One region of the Nonomuraea sp. NPDC049158 genome, then DNA from elsewhere that is predicted to be linked to it. Evidence: predicted binding sites of a transcription regulator. Region 1 holds the regulator's gene; the other holds the start of a gene.
The links. Region 1 encodes HrcA, which represses chaperone genes, less so after heat shock. Its sites were predicted from a motif close to TTGGCACTCTCNNNNNGAGAGTGCCAA; they were not measured.

Region 1 (3,403 bases):
GGCGGCCGCTCCTCACCACGCTGCTTGGCCAGCTCGCGCAGCAGGTCCTCCTGCGCCGGGTCGAGCCGCAGCGGGGTCTCCACGTTGACGTGGATGAGCAGGTCGCCGCGGCCCGTCTCGTTGAGCCGCTGCACGCCCCTGCCGTACATCGTGATGACCTGGCCCGACTGCGTGCCCGGCCGCACGTCGACCTCCTCGGAGCCGTCGAGCGTCTCCACGGCGAGGTTGGTGCCGAGCGCGGCGGCCGTCATCGGGATCTGGACCGTGCAGTGCAGGTCGTCGCCGCGCCGCTCGAAGATCTCGTGCGGGCGCTCGACGATCTCCAGGAACAGGTCTCCGGGCGGGCCGCCGCCGGGGCCGATCTCGCCCTCGCCGGCGAGCTGGATGTGCGTGCCGTCCTCGACGCCCGCGGGGATGCGGACCTTGATCGTACGGCGGGTGCGCACGCGGCCGTCACCCGAGCACTCCTGGCACGGGTGGCGGATGATCGTCCCGAAGCCGCCGCACTGGGGGCACGGCCTGGAGGTCATGACCTGACCCAGGAACGACCGGGTGACCTGGGAGATCTCGCCGCGCCCGTTGCACATGTCACAGGTGTCGGGGTGGGTGCCGGACGCGGCGCCCGCGCCCTGGCAGACCTCGCAGAGCACGGCCGTATCGACGACCAGCTCGCGGGTCGTGCCGAAAGCGGTCTCGCTCAGGTCGAGCTCGACGCGGATGGTCGCGTTGCGCCCTCTCCTGGCCCGCGAGCGGGGGCCGCGCGCGCCGCCGGCCGTACCGAAGAAGGCGTCCATGATGTCGCTGAACGGGAAGCCCGCGCCGAAGCCGGCCGCTCCCTGGCCCGCGCCCGCGCCGCCGAAGGGATCGCCGCCCAGGTCGTACATCTGACGCTTGTTGGCGTCGGACAGCACCTCGTAGGCCTGCGTGATCTCCTTGAACCGCTCCTGGGTCGCGGGGTCCGGATTGACGTCGGGATGGAGTTCGCGGGCAAGCCTGCGGTAGGCCTTCTTGATCTCTTCCTGACTGGCGTCACGGCGCACCCCGAGGGTGGCGTAGTAGTCGCTGTTTGCCACTTATCGACCTCTTATGATGCAGCCAGGATCTGGCTGACGTAGCGTGCCACCGCGCGCACGGCGCCCATCGTCACGGGATAGTCCATCCGCGTGGGGCCTAGCACGCCTAGCCGGGCCAGTTCGTTGTCGCCAGAACCGTACCCGGTTGCGACGATCGACGTGCCACGGAGGAACGGGTTCTCCGAGCCGATGCGCACGGTGAGCGTGGACGGGGTGTCTGTGGAAGTCTCGCCGAGCAGCCGCATGAGCACGACCTGCTCTTCCAGTGCTTCGAGCACGTCGCGCAGCCCGGTCGAGAAGTCGGCCCCGGCGAGGTTGGCCGCACCGGCGAACACGATCTTCTCATCGTGGCGCTCGACCAGCGTCTCGAGGAGCACCGACAGGATAGTGGCCACCACGGGACGGTCTTCGACGGGCAGCCGTTCCGGCAGGTCGGCGACCTGATCGGGGACATTGAGCAGGCCGCAGCCGTCGAGGGAGGCGTTGAGCACCGCGCGCAGGTGCGCGATGCGGGTGTCCTCCACCACTTCGGGCAGCTCGACCACCCGCTGTTCGACGCGGCCCGTGTTGGTGATCAGCACGAGCATCACCCGCCGGTCATGCAGCGGCACGAGCTCGACGTGCCTGACCGTCGAGCGGGTCAGCGTCGGGTATTGCACGACCGCGACCTGACGGGTGAGCTGCGCGAGCAGCCGCACCGTACGGGTGACCACGTCGTCGAGGTCGACCGCGCCGGCGAGGAACGTCTCGATCGCCCGCCGCTCCGCCCCGGAGAGCGGCTTGACCTGCGAGAGCCGATCGACGAACAGGCGATAGCCCTTGTCCGTCGGCACACGGCCCGCGCTGGTGTGCGGCTGGGTGATGTAGCCCTCCTCCTCCAGAGCGGCCATGTCGTTCCTGACCGTCGCCGGGGAGACCTTCAGGTTGTGGCGTTCGGCGAGCGCCCTGGAGCCCACCGGCTCGTTGGTGGACACGTAGTCTTCGACAATGGCGCGGAGCACCGCCAGCTTCCTATCGTCGAGCACGCGCTCACCTCCTACCTCTGCCTTTCAGGAAACGACAGGTCTAGCACTCTGTGTTCCCGAGTGCCAAGTGTACGGCTCCCGCCCACAAGGTGCGATAACACCGGAGCTAGCGAGTGGCTGCCCATTGGGCGCACACTGGCCGATATGACCGATGACTCCCAGCCCCCCTCCTACGGTCCACCGCCGGGACAGGGTCCGTACCAGGGGCAACCTCCCCAGTTCGGCCCGCCGCCGCCCCAATATGGTCCGCCGCAATACGGCCAGCAGTACCCCCAGCCCGGCCCCTACGGGCAGCAGCAGCCGTACCAGCCCGGACCTTACGGCACGCCGCAGCGGTTCGGCCCTCAGGTTGACCCGAAGTTGATCAGACCGCGATTGCGGTGGATCGCGGTCGCCTGGGGGCTGGCCCTGCTCGCCGGCCTGGTCGGGGTGGGAGTGTTCGTGAGCGGCATCCTGAACACGGTGGGCGCGGTGGCCCCGTCCAAGACGTTCACGGCGGGCCAGAGCGTCACCGTGCCGCTGGACCCGGCGGACAAGCCGGTGGTGTACCTCGCCAGCGAGAGCCAGGTCCACTACATGTGCCGGATCGACGGCGGTCCCGGTCAGGCCAAGCTGGCCAAGACGTCCGGCACCGAGCGGGTCACCGTCAACGGCACGCAGTGGCAGCTCATCCTCGTGGTCAACGCGCCGGCCAAGGGCGACTACCAGTTCACCTGCACGACCCAGGAGCCGACGAGCGTGCGCTTCGGCGTCGGCCGCGACTTCGCCTCCGCTGCGGGAGGCCTGGTGGGCGGCGTGGCGGCGCTGCTGGTGATCCCCGGTCTGGGCGTGCTGGCCGCCGTCATCGTGACCATCATGGTGGTGACCCGGCGCAGCTCTCATCGCAAGCGCCTTGCGGCGGGCGGGTGATTTGCTACGGTCCCCGTGTGTACGAGGGTGATGTTCTAGCGGGGAATTGGCGGCGGCCGGGCAAGGGCAAGATCCCACAGGTGCCCGCCGAACTCGATCTGGTCGTGGAGGACGCCGAGAGCGGCTTCTGCGGCGCCGTGGTGGCCTGCGACAAGGAGGCCGTCACGCTGGAGGACCGCTTCGGCAAGCGCCGCCTGTTCCCGTTCGCGCCCGCCGCGTTCCTGCTGGACGGCAAGGTCGTGACGCTCGTACGGCCGGCCGCCCCGTCCTCTGCCGCGCCCAGGCGGAGCGCGTCCGGCTCGATAGCCGTGGAGGGCCTGCGGGCCAGGGTGGCCAAAGAGAGCCGTATCTACGTGGAAGGCGTGCACGACGCCGCCCTCGTGGAGAAGATCTGGG
Region 2 (3,403 bases), on a different contig from region 1:
GAGCACCGGCGGCGTGATGCGCGAGGCGTCGGGCACGGCGTCGGTGTCGGGTGCGGTGCCGTCGCCGGCGCCGGGGCCGTCGAGCGGCGTGCCCGGAATGTAGCGGGGGGCGACGACCAGCGGGAAGCGGAACGTGGCCGCGCCGTCCTCGTACGGCAGCGGCTGGCTCAGCGTGAGCCGGACCGTCACCCGCTCGCCCGGCAGCAGGTTGCCCACCGTGATCGTGAACACGTCGGGCCGGTCCTCCTCGGCGATCGCGGCCCGCTTCCCCTCGCGCAGCGCCCGGTCGTAGTCGGCCCTGGCCTGGCCGCGCTCCTTGAGCACGCCGTCGATCACCCGGTCGTCGGCCTCCATCCTGAACCCCGTCACCGCCGCCCTGTCGGGCAGCGGGAAAACGTAGGTGGCCTCCAGCGTGACGTCGTACGGGTTGCGGAAGCCCTGCGTCACCTCGACCTCGGCCATGAGGCCGGAGATGTCGGCGGACACGTCGACGCTCTGCAGGGGCAGGTTCCCGCGCGCGGTCCGCAGCGCGCCGAACCCGGAGTCCGGCACCGGCAGGCACCGGGTGGGCTCGAGCGAAGTGATCTTCATGCTAGCTTCCTCTCGTCGAGCAGCGCCAGCAGCGGTGCCGCCGCGGTGAGTACCGCCTGGATGTCGTCTTCAGCCGGGGTACGGCCGGCGCCGTCGAGCACGAGCGTCACTCCGTCGGCCAGCCTGACTCCGCGCACCAGCGCCCCGTGCCCCGTGGGCCGGGGGAGGGGTGCGGAGCGGCGGCCCGCACCCTCTGGCGGAGGAGTGCCGGCCGGTCGGAGAACGCCGGCGGGCAGGGGAGCGTCGGTGGGCGGGGGATACGGAAGGGCGGGGCCGGTCGCGTCGGCGGGGTGCGCGGCCCAGAACCGTCCGCGCGGGTTCCCGGACCGAGCCGCCGAGCCGTCGGGGAGGGCCGCCGCCTCAGGCGTCTCGCCCTCCGGAAGGTCCGCCGCCTCAGGCGTCTCGCCCTCCGGAAGGTCCGCCGCATCGCGAGCCACCTCGCCCTGGGGTGCCGTCGTAGTGTCCAGAACGGCCGCCGTCGCCGCGACGTCCTCGTCCAGGGGCGACCAGTCGGGGTGGGCGGTCCGCTCCAAGGTCGTGTCCGTGGCGCCGGTCAGGGCGGTCTGGATCTCCGCGATCGACCGCCCGGCCGCCTGCAGCCGCTTGATGGCCACGAGCTGCAGCAGATGCCGCCTGCCGTACTGGGCGATCCGGCCGCGCCTGGTCAGTGGCGGGTCGACGAGGCCGATCGTGGTGTACCACCTGATCAGCCGCTCGCCGGGCACGTCGCGGACCCGGCCGTTGAGCGGCTGGGCGTCTGGCCGGGCGTGCGCGCGCAACGCGTCGGCGGCGCGCTCCGCCAGCTCACGGATGGTCCAGGTCTCGCTCATACCTTCACAATTACACTGTCACTATTGCAGTGTCAACCAAGAGAAAGCGGGCAAGGAGGGTGCGTCGCATAGAGACCCTGATGTCGAACCACGGGGAGGAACACATCATGGCTACGATCACCGGTCCGCTCTCGGGCGACGCGAAGAAGACGGTCGCGACGGCCCTTCAGGGAGCCCTGGTCGATCTCCTCGATCTCTCGCTGCTCGCCAAGCAGATGCACTGGAACCTGACCGGCCCGCACTTCCGGCAGATCCATCTCCAGCTCGACGAGGTCACCGCCCTGGCCCGTGAGCACGCGGACACCATCGCCGAACGCGCCGTCGCCCTGAGCATCAACCCGGACGGCCGGGCGGCCACCATCGCCAAGTCCACCAAGCTCTCCCAGCCGGAGAACGGCTGGATCGAGGACGGCAAGGTCGTGGCGACGATGACCGACATCCTGGAGGCCGTCGGCAAGCGGATGCGCGAGCGCGTCACCGCCACCGACGAGCCCGACCCGGTCAGCCAGGACCTGCTCATCGCGGTGGCTCAGGACATCGACAAGCAGCACTGGATGTTCCAGGCCCAGCGCTGACACCGCACCGCCCGGGGCCGGCGCTCGCGGTCCCGGGCGGCCGGTCCGCCGTCGCGATCCACCCGACGGCCAGAGATTTCGCGCAGAGTTTGATCTCGCGCCTCCCTGTCATTCATGTCGGCGGGGTCGACTGGCGTGGCACCTAGAGGGAGGCCGCACGATGTCCAGCAAGACTCTCCTCCGCACGGGCCCGCTCTGGCAGGGCGGGATGAGCCCCTACGGCCCGCTGGAGCCGCCAGGCGGCGACGATCTGGCTCTGCCCGGAGGGTTCAGCGGCCGGATCGTGGCCCGCTCGGGCCAGAAGGTGGCCGGGCTGACGTGGCACGCGGCGCCCGACGGCGGGGCCTGCTTCCCTGACGGCACCGGCTGGATCTACGTGTCCAACTCCGAGCTGCCGCTGCTCGGCGGCGCGTCCGCGCTCCGGTTCCGCGCCGACGCCTCGATCGCCGACGCCTACCGCATCCTGTCCGGCACCGACCTCAACCGCGCGGGCGGCGCGACACCGTGGCACAGCTGGCTCTCCTGCGAGTTCGGTCATCGCGGCCGGGTGTTCGAGTGCGATCCGTACGGCATGCGAGCCGGGCGCCCCCGCCTGGCCATGGGCCGGTTCAAGCACGAGGCCGCCGCCTGCGACCCCGACCGTGAGGTCGTCTACCTGACGGAGGGGGAGCCCGACGGGTGCTTCTACCGGTTCAGGCCCGGCGACTGGGGCGATCTCACCGAGGGCACCCTGGAGGTGCTCTGCGTCGCCGGTGACTGGAAGCCGGTGCCGTCGCCCGCCGCCCTGCTCAAGGCCACGCGCCACCAGATAGACGACGCCCGCCACTTCGACGGCGGGGAGGGCTGCCACTACGCGGGCGGCGTCTGCTACTTCACCACCGAGGGCGACAGCGGCCTGTGGGCGTACGACGCCGAGACCTCCACGCTCGACCGGATCTGCGACGACGTACGCGCCATCACCGCCGCCCCCTCCGGCGACCTCTACGTCGCCAGGCGGTCGACGGAGATCGACGTCATCACCCCCGATCGGGCGGTCACGCCGTTCCTCAAGCTCGGTGGCCTCGACGGGGCCGAGCTCACGGGGCTGGCGTTCGCGCCCGACGGCGGCCGGCTCTACTTCTCGGCCAGACGGGGCCGCGACGACGGCCGCACTTTCGAGGTGGCCGGGCCCTTCCGCGCCTGAGGGCCCTCCTCGGCCGGTGGCTCAGAGGTCGCGGCTCCACTCCTGCTCGGTGACCTCGATCCCGTTCTCCGTCTCCTTGTGCTCCGACTCCAGCGCGAACCCGGCCGCCTGGTAGATGCGCCGCGCGCTGTCCAGGCAGTCGCGGGTCATCAGCGTGATCCGTTTGTGGCCCTCGGCCTTGGCGTGGCGCAGGCACTCGGCGACGAGCCGTCCGCCCAGGCCCA

Region 2: a site for HrcA is predicted at 1,431-1,457, ahead of AB0B61_RS40475 (DNA starvation/stationary phase protection protein). Genes of this name have one in related genera too.

Annotation. Positions count from the first base shown of each region.
Region 1 covers NZ_JBEZDM010000003.1:27,020-30,422, reverse strand. The annotation lists gene dnaJ (molecular chaperone DnaJ) at 1-1,073, opposite strand, end outside; gene hrcA (heat-inducible transcriptional repressor HrcA) at 1,085-2,098, opposite strand; gene AB0B61_RS07865 (hypothetical protein) at 2,243-3,007, shown strand; gene AB0B61_RS07860 (DUF3097 domain-containing protein) at 3,025-3,403, shown strand, end outside.
Region 2 covers NZ_JBEZDM010000027.1:1,868-5,270, reverse strand. The annotation lists gene AB0B61_RS40485 (VIT domain-containing protein) at 1-591, opposite strand, end outside; gene AB0B61_RS40480 (MerR family transcriptional regulator) at 588-1,421, opposite strand; gene AB0B61_RS40475 (DNA starvation/stationary phase protection protein) at 1,529-1,996, shown strand; gene AB0B61_RS40470 (alkaline phosphatase PhoX) at 2,157-3,179, shown strand; gene AB0B61_RS40465 (helix-turn-helix domain-containing GNAT family N-acetyltransferase) at 3,201-3,403, opposite strand, start outside.